DNA from 2 places in the Limnohabitans sp. JirII-29 genome. Region 1 is predicted to be linked to the other one. Evidence: predicted binding sites of a transcription regulator. Region 1 holds the regulator's gene; the other holds the start of a gene.
The links. Region 1 encodes LexA, which represses DNA repair genes until DNA is damaged. Its sites were predicted from a motif close to ACTGTATNNNNATACAGT; they were not measured.
Positions count from the first base shown of each region.

Region 1 (4,419 bases):
TTGCAAGTCGGCGGCAGTGACAATTCCGCGTGTGGCCTCATTCAGACGCAGGTGCAGACTCACGACATCCGATTCGGCAAAAAACTCTTCACGTGAAGCGGCAACATTCAAGCCTTCTTTCAAACCACGTTCGCGCGAAGCTTCACTGCCCCACAACAAAACACGCATGCCAAAAGCTTTGCCATAGCCAGCCAGTAATTGACCAATCTTTCCGTAGCCCCATATGCCCAGGGTTTTTCCTCGCAACACCTGGCCCAAACCAAAGTTTGTGGGCATAGAGCCAGCTTTCAGCCCTGCTTGCTGCCAAGCACCATGCTTCAAGTGGCTGATGTATTGAGGAATGCGACGCATCGCGGCCATGATCAGGGCCCAAGTCAACTCAGCAGGCGCAACGGGCGAGCCAAAGCCTTCGGCGACCACGATGCCACGCTCGGTACAGGCGGCCACATCAACATGGCTGCCGACTTTGCCTGTTTGTGAAATGAGTTTGAGGTTAGGCAACTTCTCGATCAATTGACGTGTAATTTGGGTGCGCTCACGGATGAGGACCAAAATTTCAGCATCTTTGAGACGAACGGAGAGTTGGCCGATGCCTTTGATGGTGTTGGTGTAGACCTTGGCTTGATACGGGTCAAGCTTGGACGCGCAGTTCAGTTTGCGGACGACGTCTTGGTAGTCGTCTAGGATAACGATGTTCATGTTGCAATTGTGCCTTGTCACTCGATGGGGCAATTGTCGCTCGGAGTACTCCATGTCTATTTCTATGTCTTCTGCCAGCGTGCCTGTTTTTCAAACGATGTTGACCAATTTGAGCCATTTGCTGGCCAAAGCCCAAACCTATGCGGAAACAAAAAAATTTGATCCCGTTGTTTTGACCCAGTACCGATTGGCTCCAGACATGTTGCCGTTCACGCGACAGGTTTTGATTGCCTGCGATGCCTCTAAGTTGTGCGTTGCGCGTTTGTCGGGCTTGGAAGCTCCGAAGTTTGACGACACCGAGACCACTTTATCTGAGTTGATGGTGCGTATCCAAAAGACCATCGATTGGATCAAAACAGTGCCTGCCTCTGCGCTAGATGGCAGTGAGCTCAAAAGCATCACCTTTCCAGTAGGCAAGGACAAAACACGCACCATGACCGGGGAAGACTATCTCAAGCATTGGGCTTTGCCCAACTTGTTTTTCCATGTCACCACGGCGTATGCGATCTTGCGACACAACGGTGTGGACCTTGGCAAGGCTGATTACTTGCTTGGCCCAAATGCCTGATTGCCGTTGAGTCACACGCTTCTGGGGAGCGCCAAGCTTCATCCCAGTGCGTGAGTGTGTTCAATGTCTGTTTTCTAATTCGGCCAAGCGGTCAAGTTCAGCGCATACATCGGCCATGCGACCAGAAATGACCATGCGGCCTGCGTTGTGGCGGCTTTGTTGGGCTTCCATCACGCGTGCCACGCGCAGTGGTAGAGGACGTTTGGCGGAGGGGGTGCTTTGCAAAGCTTGTGCAGGCAAAAAGCTTCGGACAGTGTTTTGCAGCGGGTTCAGCAGGCGGTAAGCGCCAAAGAGGGCAAGGCTCATGGTAGATCTCTCTTTACATCAACATGGTGTTACGAATCAATCCGACAGCGAGACCTTCAATTTCAAAGGGCTCACCAGGTTCGACCACGATGGTTTGGTAGTCGGGGTTTTCTGCTTCTAGCTCGATGCGAGTGGCTGTACGGCGAAAACGTTTCACCGTGACTTCATCGCCAAGTCTGGCCACGACAATTTGCCCGTTTCTTGCGTCACGCGTAGATTGCACTGCCAATAAATCCCCATCCATGATGCCGGCGTCTCGCATGGACATGCCACGGACTCTGAGCAAGTAGTCTGGTTTGTGCTGGAACAAGCTGCTCTCAACGTAATAAGTTTGGTCCACATGCTCTTGGGCCAAGATCGGCGAGCCTGCAGCAACTCGCCCGACCAAAGGCAGGGCCAGTTGGGCCAAACTTTGCAAGGGCAGGGTGAACTGCTGAGACAAAGAGTTTTGCATGGAGCGCAGGTTTTGGCCTTTCAGGCGAATGCCGCGCGAAGTGCCGCTTACCAATTCGATCACGCCTTTACGAGCCAAAGCTTGCAGATGTTCTTCGGCTGCGTTGGCAGATTTAAATCCCAGCTCGTTGGCGATTTCAGCCCGCGTAGGAGGTGATCCCGTGTTGGCAATAGCCGATTGAATCAGCTCCAAAATTTGTTGCTGTCGTGGGGTGAGTTTTGGCGTGTCATTCATCGATGCGGCTCCTGCACAATGTGAGTGTCTTGAATACAACTGTCTGCATATCCAGTAACTGTATTTTTAACCAGCTTTTTAGGTTTGGCAAGCGATGAATGTGAAAAAAAGCAAAAAAATCGTGGTTTTGGCCACAGGTGGGACGATTGCCGGCTGGGCAGACGATGTCGATCGAGCACAAAACTACCGGGCAGGACAGATCGGAGTGGCTCAATTGCTAGACAAACTCGAGGCGAGTGCTCATACCCTTGTCTCTGAACAACTGGCCCAGATAGACAGCAAAGACGTGGACGATGAGTTGTGGCGCTGCCTGGCTGAACGTGCCGCGCATTGGCTGGCGCAGTCCGATGTGCAAGGGGTCGTTGTGACGCATGGCACAGACACTTTGGAGGAGACAGCTTATTTTTTGCAAACTCTGTTGCGCCCTACAAAGCCGTTGGTATTGACATGTGCCATGCGAGCAGCCAACGCGCCAGACAGCGATGGTCCTCGTAATCTACAAGATGCCATCGCTTTGGCCGCAAGTCCAAGTGCGATCGGTGTGCTGGTCGTATGCGCTGGTGAAGTGCACGCCGGGCAGGAGGTTCAAAAGCTGCACAGCCAGCGCTTGAACCCATTCAGTTCGGGTGAATTAGGACCGATCGGTCGCATGCAAGCGGGACGCTTCGAGCGATTGCGTGATGTGTGCGTGACCGCCGAACAGGGGGCCATGCCCACGCTGAGTGATGTTCTGGCCTGTGCGCCCTGGCCTCGTGTGGTCTTGGTATTGAGTCACGCAGGCGTGACAGGCGAGATGGTGGAGGCTGTGCTTGCCAGCCAGCCGCCCGATGGTTGGGTGGTTGCGGGCACAGGCAACGGCACCGTCCACAAAGCCTTGCAAGCTGCATTGGAAAAAGCACACACCCGAGGAGCCATGGTTGTGCGTGCGTCACGATGTGCATTGGGGGGCGTGCAAGACCGAACGGATGATGTGTTTGCACATGCCGGCACATTGACTGCGGTGCAGGCTCGCGTAGCTTTAATGTTGGTTTTGATTGCCAAGAAAAAGGCCGCTTAAGAGCGGCCTTGAGCGGGGTCAAGCACAGGTTTTAGCTGGCCAAGGCTGCGAACGCACGCTCTTTGATTTCGTCTACTGAACCGATACCGGCAATGGCGCGGTACTGAGGTGCCGCAGCGTCTCCCGTTTTAGCCCAGTTGGCGTAGTAGTCGACCAAGGGGCGCGTTTGGGCACTGTAGACATCGAGACGTTTTTTGACAGTTTCTTCTTTGTCGTCATCGCGCTGGATCAGTGGTTCACCCGTGACATCGTCTTTGCCTTCAACTTTGGGTGGGTTGAATTTGACATGGTAAGTGCGTCCACTGGCGACGTGGGCACGACGTCCGCTCATGCGATCGATGATGGCGTCAAATGGCACATCAATTTCTAGCACGTAATCAAGTTTGACGCCAGCAGCCTTCATTGCGTCAGCTTGAGGAATGGTGCGTGGGAAGCCATCGAACAAAAATCCTTTGGCGCAATCGGCCTGCGTGATGCGCTCTTTGACCAAGCCAATGATGATGTCGTCACTGACCAAGCCGCCAGCGTCCATCACTTTTTTAGCTTCAATACCCAATGGGGTGCCCGCCTTGACGGCAGCACGAAGCATGTCACCGGTTGAAATTTGGGGAATGCCATATTTCTGGCAAATGAAGGTGGCCTGTGTGCCCTTACCGGCACCTGGGGCGCCCAACAAAATCAGTCTCATGCTTCTTCCTAGAATTTGCTTGTTTGTTCTCTGGTGAGGATAGCATGCGATCCCCTTGCAAAGTCTTACGCGGCGCTCTCAAAAAGAGCACGAACGCGAGCCAAGTCTTCCAACGTGTCAACACCCGGTCCAGGTGAGTCCGTGGTGACGTGGACTGCAATTTTGTGGCCGTGCCACATGGCCCGCAGCTGCTCCAAGGACTCCGTAAGCTCAATCGGTGCTTGGCTCAATGTAGGAAATTGGCGTAAAAAACCAACCCGGTAAGCATAAAGCCCCACATGACGCAAAGGTGCGGGATCAGGCAGGCGGGTGATTCCTTGTGCGAAGCCATCACGCCACCAAGCAATGGGGGCACGACTGAAGTACAGCGCCGTATTGCGTGCATCCAGCACTACTTTGACAACATTGGTGTT
Region 1 covers NZ_NESB01000003.1:85,371-89,789, forward strand. The annotation lists gene B9Z39_RS05520 (D-2-hydroxyacid dehydrogenase family protein) at 1-699, opposite strand, end outside; gene B9Z39_RS05525 (DUF1993 family protein) at 752-1,267, shown strand; gene B9Z39_RS05530 (hypothetical protein) at 1,328-1,573, opposite strand; gene lexA (transcriptional repressor LexA) at 1,587-2,261, opposite strand; gene B9Z39_RS05540 (asparaginase) at 2,356-3,318, shown strand; gene adk (adenylate kinase) at 3,350-4,006, opposite strand; gene kdsB (3-deoxy-manno-octulosonate cytidylyltransferase) at 4,072-4,419, opposite strand, start outside.

Region 2 (4,419 bases), on a different contig from region 1:
CAACAAAGGCCCTCATTTTTGTGATCATTCGCGTAACTAAAAGTATGGCCAAAGTTTTTATCGACGGCGAAGCAGGCACCACGGGCCTACAGATTCGCGAGCGCTTGGCCCAGATGCCACAGATTGAGCTGGTCAGCATTGACCCCGGCTTGCGCAAAGACCCTGACGCCAAACGCGCCCTGATGGCGCAGGTCGACTTGGTCATTTTGTGTCTGCATGACGATGCAGCACGTGACTCGGTGGCCATGATCGACAGTTTGATCGGACACCGCCCCAAAATCATCGATGCATCCACCGCACATCGCGTCGCACCTGGCTGGGTCTACGGATTTCCCGAGCTGGCCCCTGGTCAACGCGATGCAGTGATTCAAGCCAACCGTGTGGCCAACCCAGGGTGCTACGCCACGGGCGCCATTGCCGTGTTGCGTCCCTTGGTGGATGCAGGTTTGGTGCCCGCTGACTTTGCCTTGGCGCTGCCCTCTGTCAGTGGTTACTCCGGTGGTGGCCGCGCCATGATCGAAGACTACGAAGCAGGACGCGCCCCTTTGTTCGAGGCTTATGCCCTGGGCCTTGAGCACAAACATTTGCCAGAAATCATGGCCTATGCGGGCTTGACGCGTCGGCCTATTTTTGTGCCGTCGGTCGGCAACTTCCGTCAAGGCATGTTGGTGCAAGTGCCGCTGCATTTAGACCTGCTGCCTGGTAAGCCCAAAGCAGCAGACCTGCACAACGCCTTGGTCAAACACTACGGCACCAACCCAGACAGCTGGGTCAGCGTGCATCCGGCCACCGACAACGGCAAGCTTGACGCTACCGCGCTCAACGACACCAACCAATTAGAAATTCGGGTGTTCGCCAACGAGACCCATCGCCACGCGGTGTTAATGGCGCGCCTGGACAACTTGGGCAAAGGTGCCAGCGGTGCTGCGGTACAAAACCTGCAGTTGATGCTAGGCATCTAACTCACAACTCGTCAGCGCCAGCCACCACGCGCCGCACCACCTCAGGGGCAAAACCCCGACTCACCAAAAAACGAGTTTGTTTGGCGCGTGCCGCCCCATCTGCGGGTGGCGTACCAAACTTTTTGCGCCAGACCTCACGGGCCCGCTCAAGCTCGGTGCTGCGTAAATCTTGCACGGCCTCAGCAATCGCCTCTGCAGGCAATCCCTTGGCTTGCAACTCTTGACGCACCCGGGATGCACCGAGCTTGTTCGAACGCCGATTCACCACCGACTCCACCACACGTTGTTCGTTGATGAAGCCCTTGGCTTGTAAAAAGTCCAGCGCCTGGGCCAACTCACCAGGCGTTTCTTCAAACGCCTTGAGCTTGCGCTCTAACTCGTGGCGTGAATGCTCGCGCTGCGACAACAAGCGTAGAGCACGGCCTTTGAGAGAGAGCTGAAATCCACCCACCTTGCGGTCTTTGGGAACGTCAGCCTCTGCGCCAGCATTCACTTGCGACATGTTTTGCCTTAAGCCGTGACTTCTTTGCCGTCAATGGCCTCTGCCAGCAACGGAATACCCAAAGAGTCGCGCACCTTGTTTTCAATTTCGTAGGACAAGGCGGGGTTCTCACGCAAAAACTCGCGTGCGTTGTCACGGCCTTGACCAATTTTTTCGCCTTGGTAGGCGTACCAGGCACCTGACTTGTCAATGATCTTGGCCTCCACACCCATGTCGATGATCTCGCCATGACGGCTGATGCCTTCACCAAACAAGATGTCGAAGGCGGCGGTTCTGAAAGGAGGCGCCACTTTGTTCTTCACCACCTTGACTTTGGTCTCGTTGCCAATTGCTTCCTCGCCCTTCTTGATGGTGCCAGTGCGGCGAATGTCCAAACGCACAGAGGCGTAGAACTTGAGTGCGTTGCCACCCGTGGTGGTTTCGGGTGAACCAAACATCACACCAATCTTCATACGAATTTGGTTGATGAAGATGACCGTGCAGTTGGTTTTCTTGATCGACGCGGTGAGCTTGCGCAGGGCTTGGCTCATCAAACGTGCTTGCAGGCCGGGCAACGAGTCGCCCATGTCGCCTTCGAGTTCTGCCTTGGGTGTCAACGCGGCCACCGAGTCGATGACCACCAAATCCACCGCACCCGAACGCACCAGACTGTCGACAATTTCCAAGGCTTGTTCACCGGTGTCAGGCTGGCTGATCAACAACTCTTGCAAATTCACACCCAGCTTTTGCGCGTACTGCACATCCAAGGCGTGTTCAGCATCCACAAAAGCGCAAGTGCCAGCTTGTTTTTGCATTTCGGCAATGACTTGCAAGGTCAGCGTGGTTTTGCCTGAGGACTCAGGGCCGTAGATTTCAATCACGCGCCCACGTGGCAAACCGCCCACGCCCAAGGCAATGTCCAAGCCCAAAGAACCGGTTGATACCACCTGGATATCGTCAATTACCTCGCCTTCACCCAAGCGCATGATGGTGCCCTTGCCGAATTGTTTTTCGATTTGGGCGAGGGCGACTTGGAGGGCTTTGGCTTTTTCGCCATCGGCGACTGGGTTTTTGGCGTTCATAAAAATCTCCATCAATTCAAGGACTTACCGGATATTCCAGCCACTGTGTTGATCAACAGCTGGATGCTTGACCAGTACTTTAACGCAAAGTCAAAATTAATAAACAGTTTTTTTGGTCAGTTTGCCTTACTATTTAAAGATGGCTAAAAAACCAATTTTTTCAAACACGACACAAGACTGGCGACAACTGCACTTGGGGCGTTTACTCGGACATGCCATGCGCCGCTTTGATGCACGCGTGCTGCACCTCATGGCAAACAACGACGAGGTGCCATTGGCACTTTCCAACTTAGCGGCTCGCGCACAAGTGAGCGCGGCGCACATCCACATCACGCGACATCTGGGCCTGCAAGGATCCCGCTTGAGCGAACTGGCACAGGCTGCAGGCATGACCAAACAGGCGATGGGCGACTTGGTCACGCAGTGCGAGGCCTGGGGCTTGGTCACACGCGCACCCGACCCGAGTGACGCACGGGCGCGGCGCATTGTGTTTAGCGACACGGGATTGGCCTGGTTGCGGGCATTTGAGCGTGCAGTTGCACAAGCCGAAGCGGAATTTCGCCAAGAAGTCGGGGCCGATGTAGCCACCGTGGTCAGCTTAGGGTTAGAGGCCTATGCGGGCGCTTACCCGGACCTAGAATTGAACTCATAAATTTGCCAATAAACGTCCAACCCGCAGGAGACAAACATGCGCATTTTGATTGCCGAAGATGACTTGGTGTTAGCCGATGGTCTGTTGCGCACACTGCGCGCATCGGGTGCCGCAGCCGACCATGTGGCCAGTGGCAGCGAAGCCGACGCGGCGCTGATGACCACCGACGAGTTTGATTTGCTCATCCTCGACCTGGGCTTGCCCAAGATGCACGGGCTCGAAGTGCTCAAGCGCTTGCGTTCACGCGGGTCCTCCATGCCGGTGTTGATTTTGACGGCCGCCGACAGCGTGGAAGAACGCGTCAAAGGCCTGGACTACGGCGCCGACGATTACATGGCCAAACCGTTCAGCCTGCAAGAACTTGAAGCCCGTGTGCGCGCCCTCACACGCCGGGGCATGGGCGGCGCCACCTCGTCCATCAAACACGGTCCCTTGGTGTACGACCAAACAGGCCGTGTGGCCACCATCGACGGCAAGATGGTCGAGTTGTCCGCGCGTGAGCTGGGCTTGCTGGAAGTGCTGCTGCAACGCACCGGTCGCTTGGTCAGCAAAGACCAATTGGTCGAGCGCTTGTGCGAATGGGGCGAAGAGGTGAGCAACAACGCCATCGAGGTGTACATCCACCGCCTGCGCAAGAAGATTGAAAAAGGTCCGATCCGCATTGCCACCGTGCGCGGCTTGGGCTATTGCTTGGAAAAGATTCCGGGCTAAGCCCCGCGAATCCGTACGTCCATGGTCAAGCTGTTTCAGCGCGAACAACACTCGCTGTTTGGTGAGATCCTGGACTGGATGCTCACACCGCTGCTGCTGCTGTGGCCTGTGAGCTTGGCGCTGACGTGGCTGGTGGCACAAAACATTGCAGGGCGTCCGTTTGACCGTGGCTTGGAATACAACGTACAAGCCTTGGCGCAACTGGTCAAAAGCGACCAGCAACGCATGTACTTTCATCTGCCACTGCCCGCGCGTGAAATTCTGCGTGCCGACGAAGCCGACTTGATTTACTACCAAGTGCTCGGAACACGAGGCGAGTTTGTCAGTGGGGAACGTGACTTTCCTCTGCCGCATGAAGAAGAACTGCCACAACCTGGCGAAGTGCATTTGCGCGATGACGAAATGCGTGGCAGCGATGTGCGCGTGGCCTACACCTGGGTGAAGATCGACGCACCAGGCGCCAAACCGGTGTTGGTTCAAGTGGGCGAAACCTTGGAAAAACGTTCGGTGCTGGCCACTGAAATTATCAAA
Region 2 covers NZ_NESB01000004.1:176,853-181,271, forward strand. The annotation lists gene argC (N-acetyl-gamma-glutamyl-phosphate reductase) at 45-962, shown strand; gene recX (recombination regulator RecX) at 964-1,464, opposite strand; gene recA (recombinase RecA) at 1,473-2,525, opposite strand; gene B9Z39_RS08355 (MarR family winged helix-turn-helix transcriptional regulator) at 2,665-3,177, shown strand; gene B9Z39_RS08360 (response regulator transcription factor) at 3,214-3,888, shown strand; gene B9Z39_RS08365 (sensor histidine kinase) at 3,910-4,419, shown strand, end outside.
Region 2: recA (recombinase RecA) is a predicted target of LexA. The motif match lies at 2,568-2,585, and genes of this name have one in related genera.